One region of the Enterococcus sp. AZ109 genome, then DNA from elsewhere that is predicted to be linked to it. Evidence: predicted binding sites of a transcription regulator. Region 1 holds the regulator's gene; the other holds the start of a gene.
The links. Region 1 encodes NrdR, which represses ribonucleotide reductase genes. Its sites were predicted from a motif close to ACACNATATATNGTGT; they were not measured.
Positions count from the first base shown of each region.

Region 2: nrdD (anaerobic ribonucleoside-triphosphate reductase) is a predicted target of NrdR. The motif match lies at 3,599-3,614, and genes of this name have one in related genera.

Region 1 is NZ_JBIOSF010000001.1:486,783-494,850, forward strand. Features, by position in the region: gene IGI42_RS02325 (lysylphosphatidylglycerol synthase transmembrane domain-containing protein) at 1-196, opposite strand, end outside; gene pepT (peptidase T) at 341-1,570, opposite strand; gene IGI42_RS02335 (Nif3-like dinuclear metal center hexameric protein) at 1,593-2,708, opposite strand; gene IGI42_RS02340 (tRNA (adenine(22)-N(1))-methyltransferase) at 2,695-3,405, opposite strand; gene dnaI (primosomal protein DnaI) at 3,519-4,445, opposite strand; gene IGI42_RS02350 (replication initiation and membrane attachment family protein) at 4,445-5,770, opposite strand; gene nrdR (transcriptional regulator NrdR) at 5,837-6,313, opposite strand; gene coaE (dephospho-CoA kinase) at 6,411-7,007, opposite strand; gene mutM (DNA-formamidopyrimidine glycosylase) at 7,012-7,842, opposite strand; gene polA (DNA polymerase I) at 7,889-8,068, opposite strand, start outside.
Region 2 is NZ_JBIOSF010000001.1:1,188,826-1,196,893, forward strand. Features, by position in the region: gene IGI42_RS05690 (SDR family NAD(P)-dependent oxidoreductase) at 1-499, shown strand, start outside; gene IGI42_RS05695 (FtsX-like permease family protein) at 554-2,575, opposite strand; gene IGI42_RS05700 (ABC transporter ATP-binding protein) at 2,544-3,332, opposite strand; gene nrdD (anaerobic ribonucleoside-triphosphate reductase) at 3,718-5,913, shown strand; gene nrdG (anaerobic ribonucleoside-triphosphate reductase activating protein) at 6,129-6,731, shown strand; gene dinB (DNA polymerase IV) at 6,874-7,995, opposite strand.

The DNA.
Region 1 (8,068 bases):
TTTTTATCGTATACCCTTCGATCAGCTGACTTATTACCCCAAAAGCAGTAACACCAGCTAGAATCGGCCAAGGTGTGGTTGTTAATTCCTCGAAAATTTCACCTAAAGAGTCGCGGATAACAAATATAATTAATCCGATTACCACCAAAAATAAGAAGATGTTTAAGAACAACTTTCGATTGGCGGAAAGTTTCATGATAAGCCCTCATTTATCTGTTTTGTCTAGCCTATCATACTATTGGTGTTGGAGCAAAAAAACTAACCTAAAAAAAGACTTCTTACTCATATTACACAAATTACTTATGTAATCATGAGCAAGAAGTTCAACAATCAAGTTGTTTTATTTAGCATTATTTTCAATAATTTTAACTATCACGTCGATTGCCTTTTCCATTGTTTGCAAGGAAACAAACTCAAAACGTCCGTGCATATTTTCGCCACCGGCAAAAATATTTGGAGTCGGAATTCCTAGGAAAGAAATTTTTGAACCATCTGTTCCACCACGAATCGGTTCAATGACCGGCGTTACACCAACTTCTTCCATCGCACTTTTGGCTAACTCAATCACCGTCATATCCTTCTCAATAACTTCTCCCATGTTATAGTACTGATCATACATATCAACTACCACACGCTCAGTATCGAATTTTTGGTTCATTTCTTTTTGAATCGCTAAAATCAGTTCTTTGCGTGCTTCAAATTTATCACGATCATGATCACGGATAATGTAGGTCATTTTTGCCTCTTCAACGTTTCCGTCCAAAGCTAATAGATGGTAGAAACCTTCTCGACCTTCCGTTTTTTCAGGTCTTTCACCTTCTGGCAATTGGTCATGAAAATCAATTGCTAATTGTAAAGCATTTACCATTGTATTTTTAGCAGTGCCGGGATGAACATTCTTACCTACCAATGTGATAGTCGCTTGCGCTGCACTGAAGGTTTCAAATTGTAATTCACCTAATGGTCCACCATCCATTGTGTAAGCAAAATCTGTATCAAACTGCTTCACATCGAATTTATCTGCTCCGATACCAATTTCTTCATCCGGTCCAAAACCCACTCGTACTTCGCCGTGTTTAATTTCAGGATGTTGAATTAAGTATTCCATTGCCGTCATTATTTCAGCAATGCCTGATTTGTCATCCGCACCTAAAAGAGTTGAGCCATCCGTTGTAATTAAGGTTTGATCTTTATAGTTTTTCAAATTAGGAAAATCTTTAGTGTTCAAGGTATATTTTCCGTCTTTGTCCAATTTTATTGTTGATTCACCATCATAATTTTCAATAATTTGAGGATTCACACCTTCAGCATTGAAATCAGCGGTATCCATGTGGGCAATGAAACCGATTGTACGAACCTTTTCATCTATATTGCTTGGTAAAGTTGCGATGACATACCCATTTGACTCGTTATAGATAATATCTTGCATCCCAATCTCTTCTAATTCCTTCATCAACTCGTGGGCAAAAGCTACCTGAGTTTGGGTAGTTGGAGTGGTCATGCTTGTTGCATCCGAACGAGTTTCTGTTTTTACATAGCGTAAAAAACGTGGTAATAAATTTTCGTACATACTGTTTCTCTCCTCTACAATTTTATTTAAAAGAAAAAGGATTGGTTGAGACTTCTGAGACAAAGAATGACACATTCCAATCCTCTTCGTCTTTCCATTGATTAAACAGTGCAACCATTTTTTCTTTGCACAGCATTTCGATATAGTGCCCTGGATCGATCACTACCATTCCTGTTTCTTGCATATCGTGCGCAGTATGATAATAGACATCTCCAGTAATGTAAACATCAGCACCTTGACGTACAGCGTCTTTATAAAACTTTTCTGCACTGCCACCACAAATTGCGACTCTCTGAATCGTTTCTTTGGATTGCTTAGGATAAACAACTCGAAGTCCTTCTAAATCAAAAGCCTTTTTCACCTGCTGTACAAATTCTTCTGTTGAAACAGGTTTTGCTAACTCCCCAATTCGGCCGATTCCATATTTCATGGGTGAATTATCTAATGTGTAAACATCATAAGCAGGCTCCTCATAGGGATGAGCTGCCAGCATCGCAGACACAACTTGATTCTCGATCGTTTCCGGAAAAATAACCTCAATTTTACTTTCTTGGACTTGTTCTGGCTGATTTACTTCGCCAATAGTGGGATTTGCATCTCCAACCGGCGTAAAACGCCCAGTACCTGATAAAGTATATGAAGTCGCTTTATAGTTTCCTTGCTTCCCAGCACCGGCGTTGGCTAAAGCTTCGCGCATCTCTTTTGCTTGATCCATCGGAACATAAACCGCCAGTTTTTTCATAGGGATCGAATGACTTTCAACTAAATAAGTTGTATCCTCAACTCCCAACAGTTCGCAAAACCAATCGTTCAATCCATCGGGAATAATGTCCATATTGGTGTGGGCCGCATAAACAGCTATATCATGCTTCAATAAATCAGCGTACATCTTAGTCTGAACATCATCCGTTACTAAACGATCAATCGGGCGAAAAATTGGTGGATGCTTCACCACCAGTAAATCAATTTTTTTATCGATAGCCTCAGCTACTACCGCTGGACGCACGTCTAGGCTCATCATCACCCGTTGAATATCCTTGTTTAATGTTCCAATGTGTAAGCCGACCGGATCGCCTTCTTCAGCTAACCATTCTGGACAATACCGGTTAAAACGCTCAATAAATTTACTTGCTTTCATGTAAAACCTCCTGAATCCATTGAATTTCTTGCTCAACTTGTTTAATTTTTTCAGTTAGCTGCTGATCACTTCTTGCTAAATTTGCGCGAACCTTTTCCAGCTTAGTAAGCTGACGTTGCCATTTTTCTAAAAAAATTTCAGACCGCTCATTCAACAAAAACGGACCAAACAACAATTCCTGTGGTGCATACTCGACAGGATCTTCCAATTTTTCTGCCACAATTACTTCATAAACCTTGCGATGATCTTCCAAAATTTCTTCAGCAGTAATTGTATAACCTTCGGCTGCCAACCATTTTCTCAATTGCTTTTCACCCACATTGGGTTGAAGTATAAGTTTTTCGGTACCCGACAATCGCTGGAGATGTTTACCACGAGCTAAAATATCGCGAATCAATACGCCGCCCATTCCACAAATCGTGATAGCATTTATATGATCTTTTAAAAAAACTGCTTCTAAACCATCTGCCAAGCGGACTTCAATCGATTGATCCAGTCCATTTTTAGCTACTTGTCTTTGTGCCGCTTCATAAGGTCCTTGAACCACTTCACCCGCAATTGCATACTGGATTTTTTTATTTAGCACGAGAGCAACCGGTAAATAAGCATGGTCTGAACCAATATCTGCTAATCGTGCATCCTGTGGTACGTAGTTTGCCACTATTTGTAAACGTGGCGATAATTCATTGGCATTCATTAAGTCACTTCCTGTCTTTAATTATAGCACTCATCAAAAAAAGCACCCCAAAAAAAGACGAATCGGCTTCGCTTTTTAATGGGGCATTTTGTTTTTTCTCAGCAAATTCTTTTTTAACCGTTTCGCCGATTCTCACCAATCATCCAAATTTCTTTACTTAGATAGCGAATTCGTTCCATAATCCGTTTGGCTTTTAACGGTTCTTCATCTCCTCGTTGGGTAACAGACAAGTGTTCTTCCAACTGCAGCATGTCAAAATTAGATGAAAAGAACGTTGGCAATTGTTCCTGCATCCGATATTGAAGAATGACTCCAAGAATATCATCTCGAATCCAAGCACTCATTGAATCAGCGCCAATATCATCAATCATTAAAATGGGGGCTCGTTTTACTTCATCCAACTTTGGTCCCACTTTATCCGTAGAGATCGCTTGTTTCATTTCACTGGCAAAAGTTGGAAAGTGAACTAATGTTGTCTCATGTCCTTTTACTGCCAGTTCATGAGCCATTGCACCTAGTAAATAAGTTTTTCCTACTCCAAAATCCCCAACTAAATATAAAGATTTGTGAAAATCTTTTGGCGTTGCATGATACAGGTTGATAAAGTCCAAGGCAGCTTCCAACGCTTCACTTCTTCCAGAGGTTACCTCAAAGGTGCGTATTGAAGCTTGACGAATGTCCTTAGGCATATCGACTGAATTAATCCGGTTACGAATTTCTTCTTCTTTTTTACGTTTCAATAACTCATCTGTCGGCACATAAGTAACATCAATAAAGTGAAAGTTAAGAGCTAATTTAGGTTCATACCCAGGAGCTATCATCGTAGGATCATTCGCTAAAAATTTTTTCTTTTCTTGAACAAATTCATACAGCTTAGCAAATGATTTTTCAATATCTTCTTGTGTCAACTTAGCCTTATGCAATTCAATGAAGCTGCGGACATCGGTATCCTGCAACACTTCTTGCATCATTTCGCGATAGCGTCCATCTACACCACGAGATTTTATAATTCGGTTTAACTCTTTGCCTACATCTTCCATTAACTTTCACCCTCTTTGTTCAAATATTCTGCCAACTTACGATTGAGTTCAGCCTCTTTTTCTGGACTAATTTTTTTCTCTTTCGGCGGTTCTTTAATATGTGATGGCAGCGTTTCTTTTCGGCCTGGTGTCTTACGAACTCCGGTATTTCGGCGACCCGAACTTGTTTTCTTCACTAGTTTTTGATCTGCCTGGCGAACGTGCACTATAGCTTCTTCAGGTCGTTGGATTTTTCTTTGTGCCCAGTCATTAGCGATCGCATTCAGATAATTTTGATTAATTATCGCTTGATTTTGTATCACTAAAATATAATTGATTAAAATATTTACTACACTATTCGGAAATAAATGACGACTGAGAAGATCTTCAATTAAGCGAATTTCTTGATTAGTTTCATAGCCACCCTTTTGTTTCTTGATCGCTTGCAAATATTTAATCGGTGGGATTGTTTCACTTTGCCGAATAATTTCTTGTTCCGCCTTCGAAAAACCTTCAGAAAGTGTCGTTGTGGCTGACATCTCTGTCGAATTCTGAACAGGGGCTATTTTCGCTTGCTTTGATTTTACAATTAATTTTCGTAAAAACGGCAGTTGAATTTGATTTCTCTCGCTAGATTTCACAGCAAAATCTAACATTTCCATCTCATCAATTCCATACATTTGATGTAACGCATCAAGTTTTTCTTGATCATCCTCAGCTAAATTCAGATTGAATTTTTTTAATTGTTGACGGAAAAATTTCCAGTCAAACTTACTGGTAGGTGTTTCTGGCATAATAAATTTCTCGTGAGTATCATCAAACAGCTCAGCATTTGACTCAAAACGGTCTTCTTCAAAACGATAAACATCACGAAAACGTTTAGTAATGTTTGTTAATCCTTCTGTTGGAATACTTTTAGGACGGAAGCGATCAACTAAACGTTGAAACCGCCTTTCACCAATTTTTTCCACTAGCAAATAGCACATTAGCGCGTCTTGAAAAAACGTAGTCGGGGTCAAAGGATTTATTAACTGGTAATACATTAGTAACCCTAAATCAGAGTCTTCCTTTTGGTAGGTAGTCATTAAACCTATACCCTCTAATTTTTCTCGTCCTTTTACCATAGCTGCTAACCCATTGTCAATCGCTGCTAACAAATCAGCATGCATCAACTCAGGACTTTTGCCTTCGATGGTAATGTCTCCTGATAAGCTCAAATAAAGGCTTAATGCTTCAGCACCGATAATCGGCTGGTATAAAAAAAGTAAAGATTGTTGGCGACTTTCATCAAGCTGAGGACTGCCATAGACAGTGTAAATCGTCGTTGGCTTTAATTCAGATGTCACAAACTAGCCCCCTAAATAAATCTATGTTAACCATTCGAATTGCTATACTTTCCTTCATAAAGCAGTCTATTCTTTTGCATCTGTGGATTTTGCTTTATCCACGATTTCTTGTAATTCTTTCAAGAAAACCGACATATCTTTGAACTGACGATAAACGCTAGCAAAGCGAATGTACGCAATTTCATCTACATTCATCAGGTCTTCCATGACATACTCACCAATCTGGCTGGTCGATACTTCATTTTCACCTAAACTGCGAACACGGTTTTCTACATGGTCCACTATTTGTTCCATTTGTTCCATAGCGACAGGTCGTTTTTCAGCTGAACGAATTAATCCACGCAAAATTTTGTCGCGATTAAATTCTTCTCGATCACCATTACGTTTAATTACTAAAAGTGGTACGGCTTCAATTCGTTCAAAGGTCGTGAAGCGGAAACCACAATTTTCACATTCTCGTCGTCTTCGAATAGCGCGTCCATCATCAGTTTGCCGACTATCAATGACTCTGGAGTTATTATGATTACATCTTGGGCAACGCATGTTTTTCACCTCTCAGATGATATTATTTTATTGTAACACGAGTTTATCATATCCCAATGGCTAAAAAAAGCTTTGTTGTGTTTTTTGAAAATCTTTATTAGTCAAAGTCTTGTTTTTTTAACCATTGAATTACCTGGTGCTTTGTTTCTTCCATGCTCCCACGATTATCAAAAACGAAATCGGCAAGTTGTTTTTTTTCTTCTAAAGACATTTGACTTCGGATGCGACTTGTCGCTTCGGTTTCCGTCAGATTATTTCTACGCATTAGTCTTTGCATCTGCGTGGCTTGATCGACATATACTACCGCCACAGCGTCCATTTTTCTTTCATAATGTCCCTCGAATAATAGTGGAATATCTGCAATTACTAATGGGCTATCGAGTTTGGCTGTGTTGATTTGTTGATCGATTTCATCACGAATATAAGGATCTAGAGTATGATTAAGCTTTTGACGTTCCTTAGCATCTGAAAAAATGAGATTCCCTAATTTTTTGCGATTAAGTGTTCCGGCTGATGTGATAATTTCTCCGCCAAAAACATCTATTAGTGCTGCTAATCCAGGTGTGCCCGGTTCAACCACTTGGCGCGCTACAATGTCGCCATCTACAACTGGAAATCCAGCCTCTCGAAATATCTTTACTACCGTTGATTTCCCGCTGGCAATACCACCAGTAACTCCTAACACATAACTCATGTTTTCACCTCTTCAATTGTTGACAGTGGGGACAGTAATGAGTACCACGTTGAGCAACTTTTGTTTTGGCAATCGGTGTACCGCAACGTGGACAGGGGTTCCCAGTTTGCCCGTAAACATTAAGCTCTTGTTGAAAGTGTCCGGCTTCGCCAAGAGCATTCAAGTATGTCCGAATCGTTGTGCCTCCAGCTTCCTTAGCTTTAGTAATCACAGAAATAATTGCTTGGTGCAATACCTCAATTTCTTTTCTAGTTAAGGTATTCGCAGGTTGTTCAGGATGGATTTTAGCCAGCCAAAGTACCTCGTCAACATAGATATTACCCAGACCAGCTACGATTTTCTGATTTAGCAGCAAAGGTTTAATCATTGTATGCGCCTTGTTCAAGCGTTTTTCAAATTCAACTACATCAAAGGTCTCCTCAGTAGGTTCAGGTCCTAATTGTTGAATACCTTTATACTCTAAACCTGTATTCCTCTTCATTAAACTCATTCGACCAAACTTACGCACATCATGGTAAACCAATTCAGATCCATCAGTAAAAATAAAACGTACATGGCTATGTTTATCTAATGGCGTTGCTTTAGAAAAAAACTCATATTTTCCTTCCATCCGTAAATGTGAAACCATATCGTAATGAGTAAAGTGAAAAATCAAGTATTTCCCTCTTCGACCTACAGATTCAATCGTCTCTCCCACTAACTCGTTACGAAACTGATCCACTTCAGGTGATTCAATTATTTTAGGCCACAGCACATCAACTTCACTGATGGTTTTTCCGATAACTAATGAAACTAAGCCTCTACGGACTGTTTCAACTTCTGGTAATTCTGGCATTATTTGTCACTCCTAAGGGAAAAGCTGGAAATTTTCCAGCTTTTAGTTATTTTGCTTCATACCAAGTTTTTCCCCAACTGCTGTCTGTGATTAATGGAACATCTAGTTGCACAGTATTTTCCATTACTTCTTTAACCAACTGATCCAATGTTTCTAACTCCGTTTCAGGTACTTCAAACACTAACTCATCATGCACTTGTAATAGCATATTAGCTTGTAGTTTTTC
Region 2 (8,068 bases), 700 kb from region 1:
TGCCGGAATCGCTGTTGGCGGTGGTGTGCACCAATTATCCGTTGAAGACTTCGACAAATCAATGAATGTTAACGTCAAGGGGATTTTCTTGGTAAGCAAATATGTAGTTCCTCATATGATGGACAACAAATACGGCCGAATCGTCAATGTTGCTTCCATCAATGCTATTATTGCTGACAAGGCAGATGTCTTCATTCGTCATTCTTACAATGCCAGCAAGTCAGCTGTACTGGGCTTAACTAAAGGGATGGCTGCTTCTTACGGTAAATACAATATTACCGTTAACGCTATCGGACCTGGTTTGTTCGAATCAGAAATGACTGAAAATACTTTGTTTAAATCAGATGATTTCCTGAATTTATACAATGGTACAAACCCAATGTGCCGTCCTGGAAAACAGGGTGAATTGAACGGAACGATTATTTACTTCTCAAGTGATGGTGCCAGCTATACAACTGGACAATTTATTGTTGTTGATGGCGGCGGAGCGATTGTGTAGGTTCATAAATGATGCAACAAACGCAGGTTGGATAGCCCAGCCTGCGTTTGTTTTCTATAGCAGCAATTTTTTTTGATAGCGATATGTTAAATAGAAGAAAATACTGTAAACTACAAACAAGATTCCAAAGAATAGATAAACAAACCAATAATTGGCACTTTCTACCACCTGTGAAAGAACATAGATGGCAAAAAAGCTATGGATCATCCCTAAAAGCACTGGTGGGAAGAACAACATCTGATTTTCTCGATAAATAAGCTGCTCCAAATTCTTTTGGCCAATCCCCAAACGTTTCAACAAACGGTAACGCTCTTTTTGTTCACTCGTATCTGACAATTGACGCAAACTGACGGTGCTGGCAGTGATAATGATAAAGGTCATCACCACAAAGGTAAAGACAAATAACGACAGACCAGAACTGCTACGATTTTTCCGATAAGTTTCCTGATAAGTGGTGTAGTTGCTGCGGTAAGAAGTATACGTATCAAGATTTTCTGCTCCAAAGTCCCCTGCGACAACCTCTCCTGTTAGCTGCTGGTTCTGCCAATTTAAGTCAGCAGTAATTGGTGCAATCCAATCGGCTTCTATATTTTTTGCTATTAACTGATTCAAAACGTCTTCTTGTTGATCAGCTACTTCAACTGCGTCAATTTGGTAAGTGATTCCTTGGATGTTTTCAAAGGTATTGTCAGTCACCACTAATAAATTTCGGGCATAGCGTAGTGTTGGATCACCTAGATAATTCGTTTCCAGTTGTTGAATAGTCAAATTTCTACCCACCAAATGAACATCCCGACTGTAATGCCAATAATCCTTGAAAATCGTTTGAAATGGTGTCATCATCACGGCTGACACAGAACTGTTTAAACTTATTGGAGCCAGATTGGGACTAAGTTTGCGGAACTTTTGATAAGTAGACAACGCGACTAAATCTATCGGTTCGGGTCGCTCCTCTACTCCTTCACCAGGAAATTCCAGCTTCTGCAATCCGCCAACTGTTTTAAAAGTCAGTGTTTGATGCTCATAAGTTAGCTTCTGTTCAAGTGTCGGTTGAATTTTTTCAAAGGCCTCATGATCCATCATTAAGGAAACGGGTGCTAGTTCTGGCACACCCCCCATCTGAATCGAGACCATGGCAGCAGTAGCGCCTAAAAAAGTTAGCGCCAGTCCAAGCAGAATCGTTACCGACCCCAAGAAATTTCGTTCACGGTAAGAGCGAAACAGGCTGTCACTGCGAGAAAGCAGACGTAGATTTTGATAACTAGTTTTGGTTCTCCGACTATAATACCAACGCAGAGTATAACCATAAAATAGGTAGGTGCCCACTACACACAACGTAAAGATGCCAATCATCGTATAAAAATTAGCTAATAGAAAGCCGACTCGTTCAATCAAGGATCTTACGATAGTCAAATAGTAGACAGCCGCAGCCCAACCAAGCAACAGCATTGTGACACCTAATACAGCCAATCCATTTTTCCAGCCATTCAACTTAGAAATCTGACGGTGGAGCTTTCTTTCCTTCCGCTTAGAAGTTAACTTATAGCTGGAGACCAGCCATAAAGTCTGAAAAGAAACTAGACCCAGTACCACCAGCAAAACCAACCCCGTCCCGGCAACCGCACTAGTTGAAAAGAAAAAAGTAACCTGTAAGGAAAGATCCATGGCCTTTAACAGAATCATGCTGAACAGCCGTGAGAATAGAATTCCTAGCAAAATCCCGCTGACAAAGGAAAGCAATCCGATAAACAGCAGCTCAAAAATAAAGACTAAGCAAATTTGATAATACTTCAATCCATACAAATGAAAAATAGCAATATCTTCACGGCGATTTTCAATCAGAAATCGGCTAGCACTCAGCATGAAGAAAATTAAAATAAAGACAATCATCATATTGCCCAAAGCCAGCATCGAAATAACATTGCGCGTGGTATCGGCACTGCGTTGCAGCAATTGTTCATTAGTCATGGTGGTAAAAGAATAAAAGACCATCACGGCAAAAACCATACTAAAGAAAAACAACAAATACCCTCTAGCCTGTTTCTTAAAACTCTTCCAGGCCAATCTGATCAGCATTTGTTTTCCCCCCTCCACCAATAGTTGCTTGCATATCTATCACTTTCTCAAAGAAAGCTTGCCTTGAGGATCGACGAACGATTTCCGAAAAGAAACGCCCATCTTTAATAAAAAGTACGCGATTACAGTAACTAGCAGTGTACGGATCATGCGTAACCATTAAAATCGTTGTATCTTCATGCAAATTGATTTCAGCTAAATAGTGTAAAAAATCCGCTGATGATTTCGAATCCAGTGATCCAGTCGGCTCGTCAGCAAAAATAATTTTTGGCTGCGTGATTAAGGCGCGAGCCGCTGCTGTTCGTTGACGCTGCCCCACCGAGATTTCTTCGGGGTAACGAGACAAAATCCCTTCAATACCCAAGATACGAGCATAATGAGTTAAACGGTGTTGCATTTGTTCGTAAGACATTTTCTCAACTGTCAGGGGTAGCAAAATATTATCTGCTACGCTCAAGCTATTAATCAGATTAAACTCTTGAAATATAAAGCCGAGCTTTTCCCTCCGAAAATCGGTCATTTGGCCGTCCTTCATCTGAGTGATATCCTGACCATCAATCTTCACAGTCCCCATTGTAGGCAATAATATAGTAGATAAAATGTTCATCAAGGTAGTTTTCCCTGCGCCACTTGGTCCCATAATTCCGACAAATTCTCCTTCTTCAATCGAAAAATTTAGATCGCTTAATACATTAACTTTGTCTGTTCGAGCACCGTAGCTCTTACTTAGATGTTGCACATCAATCATTTTCTTCATATTATTTAAGCTTAAGACTAGCAAAGCCTGCTAGCATCAGCCTTTCACTTCCTTTAACAAATTATTAGTCTATTTCCTCAGAACTTTTCTGTTTTATCCTTCCATTTTATGGTATCATATCTAAGGCTAAATAAGGTGACCAACGACTAGTGATTGTCTGACAAATTTGTCATCTGGTCAGAAATTGGTCAAATTTTTTTTGCGTTATTTTTCACAAAAACAAAGGCGATGGCCTGTAGTTTTCATTGAGCTTTTCATTTCAGAACACACTATATATAGTGTGTTTTTTCTTTTCTTAAGCATTTTTGCCACTATATATCGTTGCAACCTAGTAAAAAATACTATATGATAAAGAAGTGAAATTTAGAGGAATGGAGTGGTTGATATGATGGAAATGAGAACCAACGACGCTTTAGCTAGCGAAGTTCAACCAACTCTCAAGGAAATGAGAGTCATCAAACGCGACGGCCGCCATGTGGCCTTCGATGATCAAAAAATTTACGATGCATTGATCAAAGCAGAGACAAAAATCCATGGCACAATTGATCCTTTGGCCCACGGACGCATCCAGTCAATTGTTGAACGAATAGACGGAGAGCTTGCCCAACGGTTCACAGATAATGTAAAAATCTACGAAATTCAAAACATTGTAGAGCACATTTTACTGGAGAGCAATGAATACGAATTGGCAGAGGAATACATTAACTACCGGACCCAACGAGACTTTGCCCGCAGCAAAGCAACTGACATTAACTTTACCATTGGCAAATTGATTAACAAGGATCAATCTGTTGTAAACGAAAATGCGAATAAAGACAGCGATGTCTTTAATACCCAGCGGGATTTAACTGCCGGTATCGTTGGCAAATCGATTGGTTTGAAAATGCTGCCGCCTCACGTGGCCAACGCCCATCAAAAAGGCGACATTCATTACCACGATTTGGATTACCATCCATACACCCCAATGACCAACTGCTGCTTGATTGACTTCGAGGGCATGTTAAACAATGGGTTTAAAATCGGGAATGCCGATGTGGAAAGTCCAAAATCAATCCAAACGGCTACTGCGCAAATCTCACAGATTATTGCCAATGTAGCTTCTAGCCAATACGGCGGCTGTTCAGCTGACCGGGTGGACGAATTATTAGCACCTTTTGCGCGCTTGAACTTTGACAAGCACATGAAAGATGCCGAAGAATGGATTGAAAATCCAGACCGGCGTGAAGCCTATGCTAAACAAAAAACCCGTAAAGACATTTACGATGCGATGCAAAGTCTGGAATATGAAATCAATACCCTGTTCACTTCCAACGGACAAACACCATTCACCTCACTTGGTTTTGGTTTAGGCACAGATTGGTTTGAACGAGAAATCCAAAAAGCTATCCTACAAATTCGGATTAACGGTCTGGGAATTGAAAAGCGCACAGCGATCTTCCCTAAACTAATTTTTACTTTGCGCCGTGGGGTAAACTTGGAAGCTACTGATCCAAACTACGATGTGAAACAATTAGCTTTAGAATGCGCAACTAAACGCATGTATCCGGATATTTTGAATTACAATAAATTAGTTGAACTAACTGGTAGTTTCAAAGTACCTATGGGTTGTCGTTCCTTCTTACAGGGCTGGAAAGACGAAGACGGCAAAGAAATCAACGTTGGCCGGATGAACTTAGGTGTTGTAACGCTGAACTTGCCACGAATTGCCATGGAAGCTGCTGGCGACCGCAGTAAATTCTGGAGCCTGTTGGAAGAACGTTTGCAAATAGCTAAAGATGCGTTAGTTTTCCGTATCGAACGTTGTAAAGAAGCTATCCCAGCAAATGCGCCAATCCTGTATCAGTATGGTGCATTTGGCAAACGATTGAAACGCAACGACTCTGTGAATGAATTGTTCAAGAATAAACGCGCAACTATTTCATTAGGCTACATTGGTTTGTACGAAGCGGCGGCGGCCTTCTTTGGTGGTGACTGGGAAAATGATCCTAAAGCCAAAGAATTTACCTTAGATATTTTGAAAGACTTAAAGCAACATACAGACTCATGGGGCAACGAATACGGCTACCACTTCAGTGTGTACTCAACACCAAGTGAAAGCTTGACTGACCGCTTCTGTCGTCTAGACTTAGAACGTTTTGGCATCGTTGATAACATTACAGACAAAGAATACTATACGAATAGTTTCCATTATGATGTCCGTAAGAACCCCACGCCATTTGAAAAATTGGACTTTGAAAAGGATTATCCTAAATACTGTTCAGGTGGGTTCATACACTATTGCGAATATCCTGTGTTGCAGCAAAATCCAACAGCCTTAGAAGCAGTTTGGGATTACGGCTACGACCGTATCGGTTACCTTGGTACCAACACACCGATCGATCGCTGCTACGAATGCGACTTTGAAGGTGATTTCAAACCAACTAAACGCGGCTTCGAATGCCCACAATGTGGAAATCACGATCCGAAATCTTGTGATGTGGTGAAACGTACCTGTGGTTACCTAGGCAACCCACAACAACGTCCTATGGTTCACGGTCGTCACAAAGAAATTTCTTCACGCGTTAAACACATGAATCAATAAAGGCTAAGCAAATTAAAATGAATAAACCAAGTGGCTGTGACGTTTTAAGTCACAGCCACTGAAAACCGTATAATAGGTGTAACTGAAGTAGCTCTTTCGGAAATGAGTCGGATAATCACAAAAATATGAGCAGCTATTTTCGGATTATCCGGCTTATTTCTCGGAGCTGAACACTTCCGTCACAACCTCTTCTTCAAAGAAATTAGGTGAAACAATTGCGAAATCCGCAGCCCAAAGAATGGTTGGCTAGCGAATTAAGTCAACACTATATTGCTGATTACAAAGCGTTTAATTTTGTCGATGGTGAAGGTGTACGCAACAGCCTATATGTCAGCGGCTGCCCCTTTGCTTGCGAAGGCTGTTTTAACGTAGCTGCGCAAAATTTCCACTATGGCAAACCTTATACTCAGGAGCTAGAAGAGCAGATCATCAAAGATACCGTCCACGATTATGTACAAGGAATTACCCTGCTGGGAGGAGAACCTTTTTTAAATACCCAAGTCTGTTTGCAGTTGATTGATCGATTGCACGCTGAATTTGGTGAAACAAAAGATATTTGGTCTTGGAGCGGCTATACTTTTGAGGAACTGTTAGTAGACAGCGAGGATAAGCTCGAAATGTTAAGCAAGATTGATATTTTAGTTGATGGTCGTTTCGACATTAACAAGAAGAATTTAATGCTGCAGTTTCGCGGTAGCTCTAATCAGCGAATCATTGATGTGAAACAATCTTTAGCAAAAGGTGAAGTTGTAATTTGGGAAAAGCTTCACGACTCAAATAAAGCTTTTGAACAAGTGAAAAGAGACAACTTAATTTAAAAACAAACCGGACGCAACTGAGCGCGCATCCGGTTTGTTTATTGTGACCTCCGATACTATCCCCTTGTCTCTTGCTGTAATTCCATTTAAAGGGCACCTTATTTCTTCTTTAACAACACCAAAATTTCTGATGTGATTGTTGCTAATAAGTACGTTCTTCCCACAAAGGCAAAACAATATTTTCGTAAGCCATTGGATCTAAATTGGTTAAGGTAATTCCTAACAATCGGATACCTTTTTCAACCCCGCCCACTTCTTCCCAGATTAAGCGGGCCTGAGAAAACAGATCCTCTTTTTTTATTATGTAATAAGGCAACGTTATGCGCTTGGTTACTGTTGTGTAATCAGTATAGCGGATTTTAACTACGACGGTTTTTCCATGTCGTTGAACGCGCCGCAAAGCTCCTTCCACTTTTTCTGCCAATTGGCGCAACTGAGCCAAAACTTCTTCTTCGGTTGTCAGTGATCGACCATAAGTATGCTCCTTGCCCACCGATTTTCGTTCCCGAGTAACCGAAACCGGTGAATCATGAATTCCACGGACTTTCCGATACAAAGAATAACCCATCTTGCCAAATTCCTGAATTAGGAACATTTCACTCTTTTCATATAAATCAGCACCAGTAAAAATGCCTAGCTCATTCATCTTCGGCACGGTTTTCTTGCCGACACCGTGGAACTTTTCAATCGGCAACTGTTTTAAAAACAACACTGCCTCATCTGGTGAAATCACTGTCATTCCTCTTGGTTTATGATTATCAGAAGCTAGCTTGGCCAAAAATTTGTTGTAACTGATCCCTGCTGAGCAAGTTAAGTGTACCGCATCCCAAATATCACGTTGAATCATGCGTGCTACTTTAATTGCTGAACGAATCCCCATCTTATTTACAGTAACATCTAAATAGGCTTCATCAATCGATACGGGTTCAATGACATCAGTATAGCGATGAAAGACCTCACGAACTTCCTTAGAGACTGCATTGTATTTTTCGTGATTTCCAGGCTTGAAAATGGCCTGGGGACAAAGTTCGTAAGCTTTTTGTGCACTCATTGCCGAGTGAATGCCATATTTTCGTGCTTTGTAGTTGGCAGTGGTTACTACTCCCTTGCCACCAGTATCCGAGGGATGGCGCGCGATGACTAACGGATGCTTTGCCAGCTCTGGATCATCCCGTTCTTCCACCGATGCAAAAAAAGCATCCATATCAATATGTATAATTTTTCTAGAAGTATCATTTTTCAAAGGAAAATACAGCTCTGCCATCACGTATCACCTGCCTTTACCTCTCTATTATACCCGAACGTGCGTTCAGTGACAAATGAGTAACTACCTATTT